Linked DNA regions of Shumkonia mesophila. Each later gene encodes a partner of the first gene's protein in a complex. Links are inferred from orthologs where the notes say so. Each region holds a gene or a part of one and is shown on either strand. Other genes may lie near its edges.

Region 1 (8,727 bases):
AACGTTTTGAACTTCTCGACATCGTTAAGCGATTTCTCCGTCTCCTCGCCATAAAGGGACGCGACGACATACTGTGTATAGATGCCTCCCTTTCCACCGTCGAGCTGCAACCTGTGGTGATTCATGTTGTTATCGCGGCATTGGTATTCCGCCTTGGTCACCTTGGGCGCGATCAGCAGGGGAAGTGTCAGGTCGACCTCGGCCACGTCGACGATCTTCCATTCCGTCAGCTGCATGCCGCGTCCGCCACTGTCGACCGGCCCGGTCTGGCAGGCCGAGACCAGCAGAAGACCGGCCGCGGCGACGGCCGCAAGGATGACGCCCGGACAGGCCGGGTTCTTCCCGTTTTTCATGGATTCCTCCCCCCAATGAACTCCCCCGAACGCGCATCCGCCGCAATCGACGTTCGACGGTTTGCGCGGCGGTATACTACTTAAAATTGAGGATGGGGAAAAGGCCCGTTCTCGGAAAGCGGTGGGGGGGGGCCGCCGGCTCAGGGCCTTCCGCTGTACTGGCTGGCCTCGCCCGCTCGCTTCTCGGCCAGGGCGGCCGCGAAGGCGGCGCGGTCGGCGACGACGTCGACGTTTGCCAGGGCCCGCGAAAAATCGGGAATGTTGCCGTCGACGTCGCAATAACCGAGCGTCACCACCGTATCGACGTTGCCCGGGCCGTTGCCATAGCCGGTGCGTTCCTTCAACCGGTAGGCGGCGATGGCGAAGAAGCACTTGCCGCGGCCGGGGTCGGTGATGGTGACGTCGGCGGCGAAACCGATGGCCTTGCGGCGGCTGTGCGTGATTTCGCGGATCTCGCCGAAGTTGGCGAAACTCCGCTCGAAGCGCCGGGCCAGCGCCGCCTTGAACACGGCGATGTCGCCCATGCGGCCTTCGGTGGCGTCGCTGTACCAGGCGGTGGAGAAGTGCTCGGTCACCAGGGTGCCCTTGCCGCCGTCGAGTTCCATGCGGTGGTGGTTGATCTGGTTGTCGCGGTTCTGGTATTGCACCGCCGTGACCCTGGCGGGAACGAGAAGGGGAAGGTCGAGGTCGACGTCGGCGACGTCGATGGCCTTCCATTCCGACAACTGGACGCGGCGTCCGCCCTTGTCGACCGGCCCGGCCTGGCACGCCGCAGCCAGCGCAAGGACCGCCGCCACCGCAAGTCTGGCAGCGGACGAAACGGCCGCTTTCCGGCCGATCATGGCGCGTCCCCGCATGATGGCGCGTTGCGTCCTCAAGAGCCTGCGGGGCCTATAACCGCCACACGCACTTTAGGTTCCACGGAATTTTGGGGACACCTTTGGAATTTTGGGGACACCTTACTAAATTCGGACGCCTCCGCCTCTTCCGTGGTTTCTGCCCGAATTTAGTAAGGTGTCCCCAAAATTCCCGTCTCAGCAGAGCTTGCGGATGTCGAGTTCCAGGATGCCTTCGGCGCCGTTGGCCCGAAGCTTGGGGATGAGTTCGCGCACCTCGTCGCGGTCGACCACCGTTTCCACGGCCACCCATTTCTCGTCGGTCAGGGGGTTGACGGTCGGCGAATTGAGGGCGGGCAGCACGGCGACGATCGCATCGAGTTTGGCGACCGGCGCGTTCATCTTGAGCAGCACCTTATGGCGGGCCGCCAGCGCGGCGGTAAGCAGCAGCGCCACCTGCTCGATCTTGTTCTTCTTGAAGGGGTCCTTCAGCGCCTCTTTGTTGGCGATCAGCACGGTGTGGGTGTGCAAAAGGTCGCAGACGATGCGCAGCCCGTGCGCGCGGATGGTGCTGCCGGTCTCGGTGATCTCGATGGCGGCGTCGGCCAGTCCCTGCACCACCTTGCCCTCGGTGGCGCCCCACGAGAAGTCGACCTTGGCCTCGATGCCGCGCTCGGCGAGATAGCGCTTGGTGAAGCCGACCAGCTCGGTCACCACCTTCTTGCCCTGAAGGTCCTCGACGCCCTTGATCGGCGACTCGCGATCGACGATCAGCACCCAGCGGGCCGGCTTGTCCGACGCCCGCGAATAGACGAGGTCGCAGACCGTCTCGACATCGGCTTCGGTTTCCATCACCCAGTCGAGCCCGGTCAGCCCGCAATCGAGCGCGCCGCTGGCCACCGTCGGCCCCATTTCCTGCGAGCGCACCAGGGCGCAGGTCATCTCGTCGTCGTCGATGGCCGGGAAATAGTTGCGCGAACGCCCGCTGATCTTCCAGCCGGCCTGGCCGAACAGGTCGATGGTCGCCTCTTCGAGGCTGCCCTTGGGAATTCCGAAACGAAGCTGTTGCATGGCCGGAGCCCTTTTGACATCAGGGGGTGCGCGAAAACCGCCGCTCAATAGCAAGGGCGGCAGGCCGGCGCAACCCCCGTCTGCGAAACGCTCTCAGAACCACCGGGACGCGCGATGCCGGAGTTGACCGCCCCCCACGCGAAATGATTAGGTCCGTCGATCCCGCCGAAAGAGCCCGCGCATGACCGCTTCTTCCACCCCGCCAGCGACCGCCGCCCCCCGCGCCTCGGGCGCCGCCGCCGCCGCGGTGCTGGCCATCGCGCTGGCCGCCGTCTCGCACGGCTCGATCTTCGTGCGCCTGGCCGACGCCCATCCCTTCGTCGTCTCGGCCTTCCGGGTGGGCACGGCGGCCCTCGTCGTGGTGCCGGTAGCCATCGCCCTGCGCCGACGGGAACTGGCCGCGTTGGATCGCCGCACGGTGCTGGCCAGCCTCGGCGCCGGCCTGTTCCTGGCGCTTCACTTCATCACCTGGATCGCCTCGCTCGGCCAGACCTCGATCGCCAACAGCACCGTGCTGGTGACGCTCAACCCGGTGTGGATCGCCATTGCCACCGCCCTGATCACCCGCCGGCGGCCGGGCGGATTGGTGGCCGCCAGCGTGACCCTGTCGGTCGCCGGCTGCGCCGTCATCGCCTGGGGCAGCGCCGGCGACGGCTCGGGCTCGCTGGTGGGCGACGGGCTGGCCGTGCTGGGCGGCATGTGCGCCGCCGGCTATCTGATGATGGGCCGCCTGGCCCGCCAGCGGGGCATCTCGCTCATCTCCTACGTCGCGCTGTGCTATGGCGGCGCGGCGGTGCTGTTGTGGGCGCTGGTCCTGGCGCTCGGCCTGCCGGTCGCCGGCCTCACCCCGGTCACCTACGGCGCCATGATCGGCATGGGGCTGATCTCGCAGGTGATCGGCCACAGCGGCTACAACTGGGCGCTCAAGCTGTTCAATCCGGCCTTCATCGCCGTCTGCCTGCTGGGCGAGCCGATCCTGGCCTCGGCACTCGGGTTGATCTATTTCGGCGAGGCCATTCCGCTGGCCACCCTGGCCGGCGCCCCGATCATCATGGCCGGCATCTACCTGGGGGCGCGGGCCGAGTTGCGCTGAGGCGCTGATATCCTTCGACTTGCGCCGCTTAAGCGACGCGGCTCAGCGATGAGGTTATTTATAGGTTTCCTCATCCTGAGCAGGACCGAAGGCCCGTGTCGAAGGACCGGCTCAGGAGATGAGCTGGCCGGCCTCGACGGCATATTCCCATACCGGGTAGTCGGCGGCGTGGCGCAGGCCGGCGCGTTCCATGGCGGCGCGGGACGGGGCGTTGGTGGCGTCGACGTAGCCGACGATGGGCAGGCCCCAGCGCTCGGCAACCAATTGGGTGACGTGGCGGCACATCAGGTCGACCGAGCCGGTGCCCCAGTGGCGGCGCAGGCTGGCAATTTCGCCGACCAGCACCTCCCTGCTCATCGGCGTGTAGTGCAGATAGCCGGTGATGGCGCCGTCCCTGACCGCCAGCAGGGCGCCGCCGACGGGGGCGGTGAGGCGCTCGCGCATCTGGGCCTCGTCCCGGGGGACGGCGCCGGGATGGTGGGCGAAGGCGCGGTTGTAGAGGTCGGCCAGGGCGGCGAACAGCGGCGGCTCGGCGGCGGCCATGGCCGGCGTCAGCTCGTGGATGGCGTAGCCGGCGGCCAGCGCCTTCTCCGCCCCCGGGAACTCGCCTTGGCGCGGCGGTCCCGGATCGCGCACATACTTGCAGCGCCCCGGCTTTTTCACGAAGCCGAGCGCGCCCAGTTCGGCCTCGGGCAGCGCCAGGTCGGGCGGCCCGGCCAGCTGGTAGCGCCGGACGGCGGGGCCGGTTTTCTCCTCGCCGTCCAGGAATTCGCCCAGGCAGGCCAGCAGCGGCCCGGCCCGCCCGCCCCGGGGCGTGATGGAGACCGAAACGAGGAGGCTGCCGTCCGCCCGCGGCGTGCGGCCGACGGTGAGGGAGGCCGCCGGCGCCCCGCCTTCCAGATAGAAACGATCCCGGCCGCGCTTGAGCACGAAGCCGCGCACGTCGACGGTGGCCATGTACTCACGGCCGTCAGCGTCGGATTCCTCGAACAGGAAGGCGACATAGGCCTCGACGTTGCCGGGGGTGACGGGAACCAGAACCATGGCGCCGTCATACCCCGGGATGGGGCGGGGCTTCAAGGCGCGTGGCTTGCGCGGGCGGGGGGCGGGCGCGTATGATCGGGCAACGACGTACGGTTGAAGCACGTGTTCAGCCACAACATGGCAAGGGACAAGAACATGCACATGATGGATACCGGGAGAAACGGCGACATGATGGCGGCGTGGCGGGCCACCGGCGGCGCCATCGAGGCGATGGGGCGGAGCGGCGATCGGGCCGTGGGCGACGACGGGCTCCAGGCGATGACGCCGACCGACTTTAACGTCTGCTATGTCGACGACGGACTGACGGCGACGGCGTTCAGCGGCCGCCCGTTCGGCTGCGCCGACGACGGGCTTCAGGCGACGGCGCCGACCAACTTTGCCCCCGGGTACGGTTGCGCTGACGACGGGCTGGCCGCCACGATGAGGTCGAGCGTTGCCGCATGTTTTGCCGACGACGGGCTGACGGCGACGGCGTTCAGCGGCCGCCCGTTCGGCTGCGCCGACGACGGGCTGGCCGCCTCGGTCAGCACCTTCCAGCGGCCGTGGTGCATCGCCGATTGACCTTCCGCCAACAGCGGACCCCAGTGATTCCGGCCCCCTCCGCGGGGCCGGAATTGTTTTGGGGGGTCCTTCGACACGCCGGCTTTGCCGGTTGCTCAGCGGCTGTGTTGTCTGTCAAGCGCATGGCCATGGTTTTTGGCCCCGAGCGATGGCGTTGAGGACGCGACATGGAAGTTGAACCTCACGCCGAGCCGGATCGCAGGTCCGAGTCGAAGCACGCTTCCGTTCGGCAGTCCGCCCTTGTCAGTCGTGCCGCGGCCGGCGAAGCACCAACGTCCGCCAGCCGCCAACGTCGACGTGACGGGCGAGCGCGAGCCCGGCCTGGCGGTGGGCGTCGAGCACGGCGCCCGCATCGCCGACGATGAAGCCGGCCAGCACCGCGAAGCCGCCGGGCCTCAAGTTGCGGGCGAGGTCGGGCGCCATGTGCCGCAGCGGCTTGGCCAGGATGTTGGCGACGATCAGGTCGTAGGGGCGGCGGTGGCCGATCTCGCGCGCCGCGTAGCCGTCGCTCAACACCACCCGCACCCGCGAGGCGACGCCGTTGGCCTGCGCGTTGGCGGCGGCCACGCGCACCGCCGCCGGGTCGACGTCGCTGGCCAGCACGCGGGCCGGCCAGGTGTGCGCGGCGGCGATGGCCAGGATGCCCGAGCCGCAGCCCATGTCCAGCACCCGGCGGATGGGCCTGTGCGCCAGGCCGTCCAGCGCCTTGAGGCAGCCGGCGGTGCTTTCGTGGCGGCCCGAGCCGAAGGCCAGCCCGGCGTCGACCTTGAGCGGGATGCACCCGGCCGGCAACGGTCCGGCGAAATCCGAGCCGTGCACGAAATAGCGGCCGACGGTGAAGGGTTCGAAGGCGCGGCGGTTCTCGTCCAGCCAGTCGCGCGGCGGCAGCCACACGATGTCGGGACGGGGCGGCGCCACGGCGCAGGCGGCGGCCGCCCCCTCGATGGCGGCGCGCACGGCCGCTTGGTCGGGCTCGTCGGCCAGGAAGGCGTCGAGACGGATCTCGGCGGTGGCCGGGTCCTCGATCATCGGCCAGATCACCGCCCCCGACAGGCTTTCGAGAGCCTCGGCGAACGCTTCGGCGGCATGGCGCGGCACGATCAGCGACAGGCGCCAGACGGCGGGTTGGAAGGTCATCGATGCGTCCCCGGTTGCGGCGGCCCCCGGCGTTAAACGGCCTCGACGAAGCTGTCAATCACCTTCTTGTCGCCGGCCTTCTCGAAGGCGATTTCGAGCTTGTTGCCGTCGATGGCGACGATGCGGCCATAGCCGAACTTCTGGTGGAAGACGCGCTGGCCGACAGCGAAGCGGCTGGCCGCCGCCGTCGCCGGCTGGATGCTCCAGGCGACGTCATCGAGCAGCGGCGCGGCGGCGCGGCGGCGCGGCCAGCCGCCGCCCGACCCGAAACGCCCGGCCTCGCCAAAGCCGCCGCGCCCGCCGGCCTCGCCCCCCCGATAGAGGCCGGGGGCGGCCCTGGCGGCGACGTGCTCGGCCGGCAGCTCGTCGACGAAGCGCGACGGGATGGCGCTCTGCCACTGGCCATAGACCCGCCGGTTGGCGGCGAAGCTGACGATGGCGCGCCGGCGCGCCCGGGTCAGGCCGACATAGGCCAGGCGCCGCTCCTCCTCCAGCCCGCCGGTGCCGCTTTCGTCCAGCGCCCGCTGATGGGGAAACAGGCCCTCCTCCCAGCCGGGCAGGAAGACGGTTTCGAACTCCAGCCCCTTGGCGCCGTGCAGCGTCATCAGGTTGACCTTGTCGTCGGCCGTCGACTCGTCGTTTTCCATGACCAGGCTGACGTGCTCGAGGAAGCCGGCCAAGTTCTCGAATTCGCCGATGGCGGCGACCATTTCCTTCAGGTTCTCCAGCCGCCCCGGGGCGTCGGGGGCGCGGCTTTGCTTCCACATCGTCGTGTAGCCCGATTCGTCCAGCACCTGGGCGGTCAGGTCGGCGGCGTCCATGGTGGAAAGCAGGCCGCGCCAGCGATCGAAGTCGGCCAGCAGCGCCGCCAGCGTGGCCCGCGCCTTGGGCTTCAGCTCGTCGGTGGCGACGATGTCCTCGACGGCGCGCGTCAGCGGCACGCCCTGCGCGCGGGCCAGCACATGGACGGCCTGGAGCGTCGAGGCGCCGATGCCGCGCTTGGGCACGTTGACGATGCGCTCGAAGGCCAAGTCGTCGGCCGGCTGGGCGATGACGCGCAGATAGGCGATGGCGTCGCGGATTTCCTGGCGCTCGTAGAAGCGCTGGCCGCCGATGACGCGATAGGGGATGCCCAGCGTGATCAGCCGCTCCTCGAACTCGCGGGTCTGGAAACCGGCCCTGACCAGGATGGCCATCCCGTTCAGCGGGTGTTTCTTGGCCTGGAGCGATTCGATCTCGTCGCCGACGAAGCGGGCCTCCTCCTCGCCGTCCCAGACCCCGTTGACGAGCACCTTGTCGCCCGCCTCGCCCTCGGTCCACAGCGTCTTGCCCAGGCGCCCCTCGTTGTGGGCGATCAGCCCGGAGGCGGCGCCCAGGATGTGCGGCGTCGAGCGGTAGTTGCGCTCCAGCCGGACCACGTGGGCACCGGGAAAGTCCTTCTCGAAGCGCAGGATGTTGCCGACCTCGGCGCCGCGCCAGCTATAGATCGACTGATCGTCATCTCCGACGCAGCACAGGTTGCCGTCGTTGCCGGCCAGCAGGCGCAGCCACAGGTACTGGGCGACGTTGGTGTCCTGGTACTCGTCGACCAGGATGTAGCGGAACTGCCGGCGATAGTGGGCCAACGCTTCCGGGTCGGCCAGGAACAGCGTCAGGCAATGCAAAAGCAGGTCGCCGAAGTCGCAGGCGTTCAGCGCCTTCAGCCGGTCCTGGTATTCGCCATAGAGGTCGAGGCCATGGCCGTCGCAGGCGTCCGAGCCTTCCGCCGCCGTCACCTTGGCAGGCGTGAGCCCGCGGTCCTTCCAGCGCTGGATGGCGGAGAGCACCAGGCGCCCCGGCGTCTTCTTCTCGTCGATGCCGCGGGCTTCCAGCAGCTGACGGATCAGGCGCAGCTGGTCGTCCTCGTCGAGGATGGTGAAGGCGGGGGTGAGGCCGAGGACCTCGGCGTGGCGGCGCACGATGCGCGCGCCCAGGGCGTGGAAGGTGCCGACCCACCAGCCCTCGACCTCGCGCCCCAGCAGGTCGGCCACCCGTTCGCGCATCTCGCGCGCCGCCTTGTTGGTGAAGGTGACGGCCATGATCTCCCACGGCCGGGCCTTGCCCTGAAGCAGGATGTGGGCAAGGCGCGTGGTCAGCACGCGGGTCTTGCCGGTGCCCGCCCCGGCCAGCACCAGAAGCGCGCCCTCGGTGGTTTCCACGGCCTGGCGCTGGGTGTCGTTGAGCCCCGCCAGATAGGGCGACGGCGCGGCGACGGCGGGGCCGGGGGAATCGGTGAACTCGAAGGGATCGGACATGGACGGATATATAGCCACAGGCCGACGCGCTGTCTGCGGCGAAGTGTCGGCGGCCGGGGTCTTTTCACCACCCCCCGTCATCCCCACCTGATTCCCTGAGCCATCCCTTTGGAGGGACCGCCGATGCAGATTTCCGCCCCCATCCGCCGGGCGGCGCGGTTCTTGGGAATCCTCGTTGGAGGAACGATCGCCGGCCTCGCCTTTCCGGCCGCCGCCGACAGCCTCGCCCAGGAAGACGTCCAGCGCATCATCGAAGCCGTGGTCGGCATCGAGGCCCAGGTCCCGGCCGACGCCCGCAGCGTCGAATCGCTGGGCCGCCAGCGAACCGGCACCGGCAT
Region 2 (8,697 bases), on another replicon or contig:
AGAAGAGGCCCCCGGGATCGCTCCCGGGGGCCTCTTTCATGGGATGATGGGGAGGGGCCCTCAGCGCAGGCCGATACGTTCCTTCAGTTCGCGCAGGTGCCGGCGGCTGACCCCCACCGTCTTGCCGCTGCGGGTCAGGATCTCGCCCAATCCGTTGTCGAGCAGCTTGATCTCGCGGACCATGTCCAGGCGGACCAGGCATTGGCGGTGGCAGCGCACCAGGTCGGTCTTTTCCTCCAGTGCCGACAGCGTCATGTCGGTGTAGGCCTCGCCGTCGGCCGTCACCACGTGCACGCCCGTAAGATCGCAGCAGACGTATTCGACATCGGCCAGCTTGACGAGACGAATGCGGTTGCCGGTAAAGCAGGGGATCTGGGTGAATTCCGGGATCTCCAGGCCCTTGAGCGACTGCCGGCCGCCGTCGGCCTTGCGGATGCGGGCCAGCGTCTTGGCGAAGCGGCGGCTTTCCAGCGGCTTCAGCAGGTAGTCGAAGGCGTTCTCCTCGAAGGCGGCGACCGCGTACTCGTCGTAGGCGGTGACGAAGACGATGCGCGGCATGGTCTCGGCGTCCAGCATGCCGATCAGTTCGATGCCGCTGATGCGCGGCATCTGGATGTCGAGAAAGACCAGGTCCGGCTTCTGGCGGTTGATCAGCCGCAGTGCCTCGATGGCGTTGCCGCACGAACCGACCACTTCGACGTCGGCGTGCTGGGCGCACAGAAGCGCGATCTCCTCGCGGGCATGGTGTTCGTCGTCGACGATCAGGGCCCGGATCATGCCGCCGCCAACTCCTGGCGGGGCAGCCTGATCCACACCCGCGTCCATTCGCCGCCCTTACATTCGACCTTAACCCCGAAGCTTTCGCCATAGAGGTTCTTGATCCGCTTGTCGACGATGCCCATGCCCAATCCGCCGGGGGTGGCCTCGGCTTCGCTATAGGCGCCGGCGTTGTCCTCGACCAGCAGGATCACCTCGCCACCCGAGGCGTGGGCGCGGATGGTGATGCGCCCTTCCTCCAGGACATCGGAAATGCCGTGCTGGATGGCGTTCTCGACCAGCGGCTGCAGGGTAAACGTGGGCAGCCGCATTTCCAGCAAGGCCGGGTCGATGTCGATCTCGACCTTCAGGCGGTCGGCGAAACGGGCCGTCTGGATGCGCAGGTAGGAATTCACGTGGTCCAGCTCCTCCCTCAAGGTCGCCAGATCGCTGGCGCGCTTCAGGTTCTTGCGAAAGAAGTTGGACAGATGCACCAGCAGCTCGCGGGCCTCGCCGGGATCGGTACGGATGATGGCGCCGACCGTGTTGAGCGCGTTGAACAGGAAGTGCGGATTGATCTGCGCCTGGATCAGCTTGAGTTCGGATTTCACCAGCAGGTTCTTCTGCTGCTCGAAACGGCCGGCCAGGATCTGGTTGGACAGCAGGCTGGCGATGCCTTCGCCGAGGGTGCGGTTGATGTTGAGGAAGAACTTCTTCTTGGGCTCGTAAAGCTTGATCGTGCCGATCACTTCGGTGTCCGAGCGGATGGGCACGACCAGCGAGGAACCCAGCTTGCAGGTGGCCGACAGCGAGCACGCGTACTTGGTCTCGATGCCGTCGGCGAACACCACTTCGCCGGTCTCGATGGCTCGCTTGGAATGTTCCGACATCAGGGGGGCACCCGGCGTGTGGTGGTCGGCCCCGATGCCGACGAAGGCCAGGATCTTCTCGCGATCGGTCATCGCCACGGCGCCGACGCCGGTCTCCTCATAGACGATGCGCGCGATCCGTTCGGCCGTGGCCGGGGTCAGGCCTTCGAGCGTGATGCCCACCGCCCGTTCGGCGATGCGCAGCGCCTTGGCCGAGGAAAGCTGGCTGTACTTCTCGAACATGTCGCGCTGGTCGCGGATCATGCTCATGAAGAGCGCCGCCCCCGCCGAATTGGCCAGGATCATCGGTGCCGCAATGACTTCGACCAGGGCGAGGGCCCGCTCGAACGGCTGGGCGACCAGCAGGATGATGCCCATCTGCACACCTTCGGCGACCAGCGTCACGGCGAAGGCGGTCCACGGGTTGAACAGTGCGTTCACCCGACCGCGCCGGCGCAGGTACAGGCACGCCAGACCACCCAGCAGCCCCTCCGCCGTGGTCGACAGCCCGCAGGCGAGGTCGGTGAAGCCGCCCAGAGTATAGCGGTGCAGGCCGCCGGTGAAACCGACCAGCAAGCCGATCACCGGGCCGCCCAGCAGGCCGCCCAACACGGCGCCGATGGCCCGGGTGTTGACGATGGCGTCCAGCAGCTCCAGCCCGAAATAGGTGCCGAGGATGCAGAAGCCCGAAAAGACGACGTAGATGGTGGCCTTGGGCGGCAGCCGCATGGACACGGCGAACAGCGATTTCAGGATCGGCGTCTTGCTGAACAGATAGGCCACCACCAGGTAGACGCTCATCTGCTGCAGCAGGGAAATGATCACGTCCATGGCGTCTCGGTGCGCTCCCCGGTTGAGGCCGCCGCCATTTTAACGCCTGACGCGCGGTTTTCCTATCGCCGAGCGAAGGGCGTCAATCGCTTGACGGGGTGCCGTCGGCGCCGGCAAGCTCGCACCGTGAGCGCCATTTCCCATCCCTGGCCGGCAACGGCCGCTGAAGCCATCGCCCTCCAGAAACGGCTGGCGCCGCTCATCGAGACGGTTGGCCAGCCGGCGAAGGTCTGCCGGATCGCCGGCGTCGATGTCGCCTTTCCCGGAGGCGGCGACGTCACCCGGGCGGCGGTCGCGGTCGTCTCCTTTCCCGACCTTGCGGTGCTGGAAACCGCCGTGCTCGAACAGCCGACGCGCTTTCCTTACGTGCCGGGGCTGCTGACCTTTCGCGAGGCGCCGGCCGTGCTGGCACTGCTTGAATCCCTGAAGACGTCGCCTGACCTTCTGATGGTCGACGGACAGGGGATGGCCCATCCGCGCCGCATCGGCATCGCCAGCCATGTGGGCCTGCTCACCGGCATTCCCACCATCGGGGCGGCCAAGTCGCGGCTGTGCGGAGAGCATGACGAGCCGGGGTCGGCCCGGGGGTCGCGAACGCCGCTCCTGCACCGCGGCGAGGTGATCGGTGTGGTCCTGCGCACGCGAACGGGCGTGAGGCCGCTCTACGTCTCGATCGGCCACCGGATCAGCCTGGAAGCGGCGGTCGAATGGGTGCTGGCCTGCGCGCCGCGCTTCCGCCTGCCCGAGCCGACAAGACTGGCGGATAAGCTGTCCAAGGGCCGCGGCGTCTAGGGAAGGACAGAGAAGGGGAACCACAGAGGGCACAGCGCTTGAAATCCAAGACAGTCGCTGTGTCTCTTTGCCTCTGTGGTGAATCTTCCGCGTCTCAGTGCGGCCGGCGGCGCTGGCTCTTGGCCTTGCCGGCGCCCTTGCCGGGCTTCCAGCCGGCCGCGGCGGCGGCCCTGGGCGCGGTGCCGGCCTTATCCAGGCCGAGGTCGATGGCCTCCAGCCGGCGGATCTCGTCGCGCAGGCGGGCCGCCTCCTCGAACTCCAGCTCGGCGGCGGCGGCCTTCATGCGCTTTTCCAGCTCGACCATGTGGCCGCGCAGGTTGTGGCCGACCAGGTGCTTGTCGCCGGAGACGCCGGTATCGACGGTGAAGTGGTCGTGCTCGTAGACGGAATCGAGAACGTCGGAGATGCCGTGACGGACCGAGGCCGGGGTGATGTTGTGCTCGAGGTTGTAGGCCTTCTGGCGCTCGCGGCGCCGGTTGGTCTCGTCGAGCGCGTATTTCAGCGATTCGGTCATGTGGTCGGCATAGAGGATGACCCGGCCGTCGAGATTGCGCGAGGCGCGGCCGATGGTCTGCACCAAGCTGGTCTTGGAGCGAAGAAAACCCTCCTTGTCGGCGTCCAGGATGCAGACCAGCGCGCATTCCGGAATGTCGAGGCCCTCGCGCAGCAGGTTGATGCCGACCAGCACGTCAAACGCCCCTAGCCGCAGGTCGCGGATGATCTCGATGCGCTCCAGGGTGTCGATGTCGGAATGCATGTAGCGCACCCGCACTCCGTGGTCGTGCAGGTACTCGGTCAGGTCCTCGGCCATGCGCTTGGTCAGCGTGGTGACCAGGACGCGCTGGCCCTTGGCCGCGCAGGCCTTGGCCTCGGCCAGCAGGTCGTCTACTTGGCTTTCCACCGGGCGGATCTCGCACGAGGGGTCGATCAGTCCGGTCGGGCGCACCACCTGGTCGACGAAGACGCCGCCGGTCTGCGTCAGTTCCCACGGGCCCGGCGTGGCCGAGACGAACACCGTCTGCGGCCGCATGCGGTTCCATTCCTCGAAGCGCAGCGGCCGGTTGTCGATGCAGGAGGGCAGCCGGAAGCCGAAATCGGCCAACGTCGATTTGCGGTTGAAGTCGCCGCGGAACATGCCGCCCAGCTGCGGCACCGTGACGTGGCTTTCGTCGACCATCAGCAGCGCGTTCTCCGGCAGGTATTCGAACAAGGTCGGCGGCGGCTCGCCGGGATTGCGCCCGGTGAGATAGCGGGAATAGTTCTCGATGCCCGAGCAGAAGCCCTGGGTCTCCAGCATCTCCAGGTCGAAGGTGGTGCGCTCCTGGATGCGCTGGGCTTCCAGCAGCTTGCCCTCGGCGACGAAGGTGTCGACCTGTTGCTTGAGTTCCTTGCGAATGGCCGGGATGGCCTGCAAAAGGGTGGGGCGCGGCGTCACGTAGTGGCTGTTGGGATAGACGACAATCGATTCCAGCGTGCCGGTCCGCTCGCCGGTCAGGGGGTCGATCTCCCAGATGCTTTCCAGTTCGTCGCCGAAGAAGGACAGCCGCCAGGCGCGGTCCTCGTAGTGCGACGGGAAGATCTCCAGCACGTCGCCGCGCACCCGAAAGGTGCCGCGGTGGAAGTCGGTGTCGTTGCGCCGGTACTGCAGTTCGATGAGGCGCTTCATCAGGTCGCGCACGTCGAGCGCGGTGCCGGCCGTCAGCTCGACGACCATCTGCGAATAGGTTTCGACCGAGCCGATGCCGTAGATGCAGGACACCGAGGCGACGATGATGACGTCGGTGCGTTCCAGCAGCGAGCGCGTCGCCGCGTGGCGCATGCGGTCGATCTGTTCGTTGATGGCCGCGTCCTTCTCGATGTAGGTGTCGGTGCGCGGCACATAGGCTTCGGGCTGGTAGTAGTCGTAGTAGGAGACGAAGTACTCGACCGCGTTCTCCGGGAAGAACGCCTTCATCTCGCCGTAGAGTTGGGCGGCCAGCGTCTTGTTGGGGGCCAGCACCAGGGCCGGGCGCTGAGTGCGGGCGATGACGTGGGCCATGGTGAAGGTCTTGCCCGAGCCGGTGACGCCCAGCAGCACCTGGTTGGCCTCGCCGGCGTTCATTCCCTCGAGCAGCGCCTCGATGGCGCGCGGCTGGTCGCCGGCCGGTTCGAAATCGCTGACCAGCTTGAACGGCTGCCCGCCCGTTGCCGGCGGGCGGCGGGGGGGATTGAACAGGGGAAAATCGTCGGGGCTGGCGCGCACGGTTCGGCTCCTTCCGCGCCCACCATGTGGACCCTGGAAGGCGTCCTGTCAACGGCGCCACCCCAGCCGGCGCCCGCGCGTGCGTCCGGATGCCCAAATCCCGGTGTTTCCCCGTTGCTTCGCAATAGGCCCCATCGTAGTGTTCGGGTTCGCGATCACCCTTGGAAATGATGGATCAGATCATGTCTTTTATCGCCAGCCGTCTGTCCCGTATTAAGCCCTCTCCGACCATCGCGGTCGCGACGAAGGCGCGCGAGCTCAAAGCCGCCGGGCGCGACGTCATCGGCCTGGGCGCCGGCGAACCCGATTTCGATACCCCCGACCACATCAAGGCGGCCGCCAAGGCGGCGATCGATCGCGGCGAAACCAAATACACCGCCGTCAGCGGCACCCCGGAACTGCGCAAGGCGATCAGTGCGGCCTTCAAGCGCAACAACGGGCTCGACTACAAGCCCGAGCAGATCACCGTCGGCTGCGGCGGCAAGCAGACCATCTTCAACGCCTTCATCGCCACGCTGGATGCCGGCGACGAGGTGATCATCCCCGCCCCTTACTGGGTGTCGTACCCCGACATCGCGCTGATGTGCGAGGGCACGCCCGTCTTCATCGCCTGCCCGAAGGAGCAGAACTACAAGCTCACCCCCGAGGCGTTGGACCGGGCGATCACGCCGAAGACCAAATGGCTGGTCCTCAACTCGCCGTCGAACCCGACCGGCGCCGGCTACACGGCGAAGGAATTGCGGGGATTGGCTGACGTGCTGCTCAAGCATCCGCACGTCTGGATCATGACCGACGACATGTACGAGCACATCGTCTACGACGACTTCAAGTTCAGCACCATCGCCCAGATCGAGCCCAAGCTCTACGAGCGCACGCTGACCTTGAACGGTGCCTCGAAGGCCTATTGCATGACCGGCTGGCGCGTCGGCTGGGCGGCCGGCTCGGTCGCCCTCATCAAGGCGATGGACAAGGTGCAGTCGCAGAGCACGACCCACACCAGCTCGGTCTCGCAGGCGGCGGCGGTGGCGGCGCTCAACGGCCCGCACGATTTCATCGCCAAGAACAACGCCATCTTCAAGCAGCGCCGCGACCTCGTCGTTTCGATGCTGAACCAGGCCAAGGGCCTGTTCTGCCCGAACCCCGAGGGGGCGTTTTATGTCTACCCGTCGTGCGAGGGCTGTATCGGCAAGACGACGCCCGACGGCAAGGTCATCAAGAACGACGAGGACTTCGTGACCTACCTGCTGGAGGCCGAGGGCGTCGCCGCCGTGCAGGGCGCGGCGTTCGGGCTGGAACCCTACTTCCGCATCTCGTACGCCACCGCCACCGAAGTGCTGGAGCAGGCCTGCCAGCGCATCCAGCGGGCCTGCGGGGCGCTCCGCTAGGATTGATCGTCAGTACTCTTAAAGTGAACGAGGGGATGGCCGTCGGCCATCCCCCTTGTTTTTGAGGGCGGTGCCATTGCGTCAGCCCCGGAGAAGAAGGGCTTCCGCCTCGGCCTGGGCGGCCCGCGCGCTGTTGGCCGGGCTCGCCGCTCCCGCGACCACCCTGGCGACCATGCGCCCGACGAGCCCGTCCGCGTGTACTGTCGCCGCGTTGGGTACCGTCGTGCCGTGCCACTGGGTGAACGACCCCGGATGGGTCAGGGAGTCGGCCAGACGGCTTACCTGGTCACGGCCGAACCGGCGGAACACGCCCAGGGGATCGCGCAGGAAGGCATCTGTTCCGGCAATGTCCCGGCGCACGGGGAGCATGCCGCCCGGCGCCATGTGGAGCCACACCACGTAACTGTCGGGCCGGAAAAGGAACCGCAGGAAGTCGTAGACCGCAGTGCGGCGCCGGCCGTCCAGACCGCGTGGCACGCCGAGGCCGTTGATCGCCGAATAGGAAGCCCCGGTCGGTGCGAATGCGGTCACCAGTTTCGTCCGGCGAACCAGCTCGGGGTCGAATGCGGCGCCGCCCAGCCCGGCAAAGCGGTCGCCACGTAGGGAATCGCGGGCGATGCCGGCGATGGCGAGATCGTCCATGATGAGGCTGGAATAGAACATCATGGCGGCGCGGCCCTGGATATACCAGTCGCGGGCCCGCCAGTTCACCACTCCGGGCGGCCCATAGACGGCCATGGCGGCATATGACGCCAGGGTCCGGTGCACGGAGGCATCGTCCAGGGTTGGGGTTCCATCGGCAGCGAACAGGCTGCCACTCTCGGCCCGCACCATCTGGGCGAAAACCTGTTGCGTATAGAGGCCGCCGTCGGTGCCGCAGACGACGCCGATCCGGCCTCGCGGGCCCTCGTGCAGGGCCTTCGCCGCTGCTACGAGGTCGGGGATGTTGCCGGGCTCGGGCAGTCCGGCCGTGGCGAACATGTCGTGGCGATACCACAACACCTGCGGCCAGCCGTGAAAGGGAATGCCGGCCTGGAAACCGGCCGACGACCTCAGGGCGATGACCGGCCCGGCGAAGAAGCCGCCGATGTCGGCGATGAAGGCAGCGGCGACGTCGCTGTCGAGGCAGCCGGTCTCGCAAAGCGCCAGCAGAAGGTCGCCGCCCGTATTCACGAGGTCCGGCGAGTGGCCTGCGCGATGGGCGGCGGCGACGGAGGCGACGATCTTTTCTTCGGGAATGGAAACGACCGTGACGGGTGGGACTCCCGCCCATGCGCCGTAGGCGGTCGCGATGTATTCGATCACGCGCAGCCGCGCCGGTTCGATTTCGCTCGTCCACAGCGCCAGCGGGGTGTCGGCGGAGGCCGGGCGCGGCCGGCCGGCGAGGAACGGCGCGGCTGCGAGGCGGGCGAGCAGGGTGCGGCGGTCGATCATTTCTCGCTCATGGTCCTGACGCCGCTCCAGGCATCGACGGGGTGGCCAACCAGCCCGGCGGCGGTTTCCCGGGCGGCGGCGGCGTTGATGTCGTCCGGCCGCGCGGCGGCCAATTCGGCGAAGGCGGCGGCGGCGGCGGCCCAATTCCGGGATCGCCGCAGCAGGGCCTGGGCCTCGTTCCAGCGACGGACGAAATCGATCTCGTCGGGGGCTATGCCGGTCAATCCTGCGGCCGCGGCGGCTTTCGGCAAGAGGCCGCAAAGGGCGAAGACATCCAGGGGCTCGCTGGCGCCCTTCGGAATCACGGTGTCGAGCCAGCGGAACACGAAATCGCCGCCGGCCCTGGCGGCGGTGCTTCTCGAAACCAGGATGCGGGTGCCGAACACCT

The links.
Region 2: the proteins of ODR01_RS22940 (region 1) and uvrB are in contact, whole or in part, in a crystal structure (PDB 7EGT), measured with the Thermus thermophilus proteins. The link is inferred for Shumkonia mesophila from one-to-one orthologs. Residues at the interface, in WP_096412145.1 of Thermus thermophilus: His654, Arg656, Phe657, Gln666, Asp668, Glu669, Lys680, Arg681, Leu682, Ser683, Lys685, Tyr686, Ala687; in WP_096411307.1 of Thermus thermophilus: Glu23, Leu25, Arg26, Asp27, Gly28, Glu29, Arg30, Phe31, Arg55, Glu326, Asp327, Phe328, Glu379, Ser382, Gln383, His398, Gly400, Arg401.

Annotation. Positions count from the first base shown.
Region 1 is NZ_JAOTID010000021.1:18,390-27,116, forward strand. What follows is about bases 5,759-8,727. They hold ODR01_RS22940 (ATP-dependent helicase), read right to left. Parts: upstream 8,390-8,727; coding sequence 6,128-8,389; downstream 5,759-6,127. Other genes in these bases: ODR01_RS22935 (50S ribosomal protein L11 methyltransferase), read right to left, coding at 5,759-6,095; ODR01_RS22945 (S1C family serine protease), read left to right, coding at 8,513-8,727. Also shown: ODR01_RS22905 (hypothetical protein), read right to left, coding at 1-353; ODR01_RS22910 (hypothetical protein), read right to left, coding at 494-1,195; hisG (ATP phosphoribosyltransferase), read right to left, coding at 1,388-2,260; ODR01_RS22920 (DMT family transporter), read left to right, coding at 2,442-3,353; ODR01_RS22925 (GNAT family N-acetyltransferase), read right to left, coding at 3,465-4,397; ODR01_RS22930 (hypothetical protein), read left to right, coding at 4,491-4,958; more of ODR01_RS22935, read right to left, coding at 5,202-5,758. UniProt on the Escherichia coli protein: A helicase with DNA-dependent ATPase activity. Unwinds DNA duplexes with 3'-5' polarity. Translocates on single-stranded DNA with 3'-5' polarity. Initiates unwinding more efficiently from a nicked substrate than double-stranded DNA.
Region 2 is NZ_JAOTID010000001.1:154,966-163,662, reverse strand. The notes cover bases 2,917-5,855. They hold uvrB (excinuclease ABC subunit UvrB), read right to left. Parts: upstream 5,491-5,855; coding sequence 3,343-5,490; downstream 2,917-3,342. Other genes in these bases: ODR01_RS00690 (pyridoxal phosphate-dependent aminotransferase), read left to right, coding at 5,673-5,855; nfi (deoxyribonuclease V), read left to right, coding at 2,917-3,248. In the rest of the region: two-component system response regulator BtsR, read right to left, coding at 61-777; ODR01_RS00705 (sensor histidine kinase), read right to left, coding at 774-2,456; more of nfi, read left to right, coding at 2,583-2,916; more of ODR01_RS00690, read left to right, coding at 5,856-6,875; ODR01_RS00685 (ABC transporter substrate-binding protein), read right to left, coding at 6,957-8,309; ODR01_RS00680 (adenylate/guanylate cyclase domain-containing protein), read right to left, coding at 8,306-8,697. UniProt on the Escherichia coli protein: The UvrABC repair system catalyzes the recognition and processing of DNA lesions. A damage recognition complex composed of 2 UvrA and 2 UvrB subunits scans DNA for abnormalities.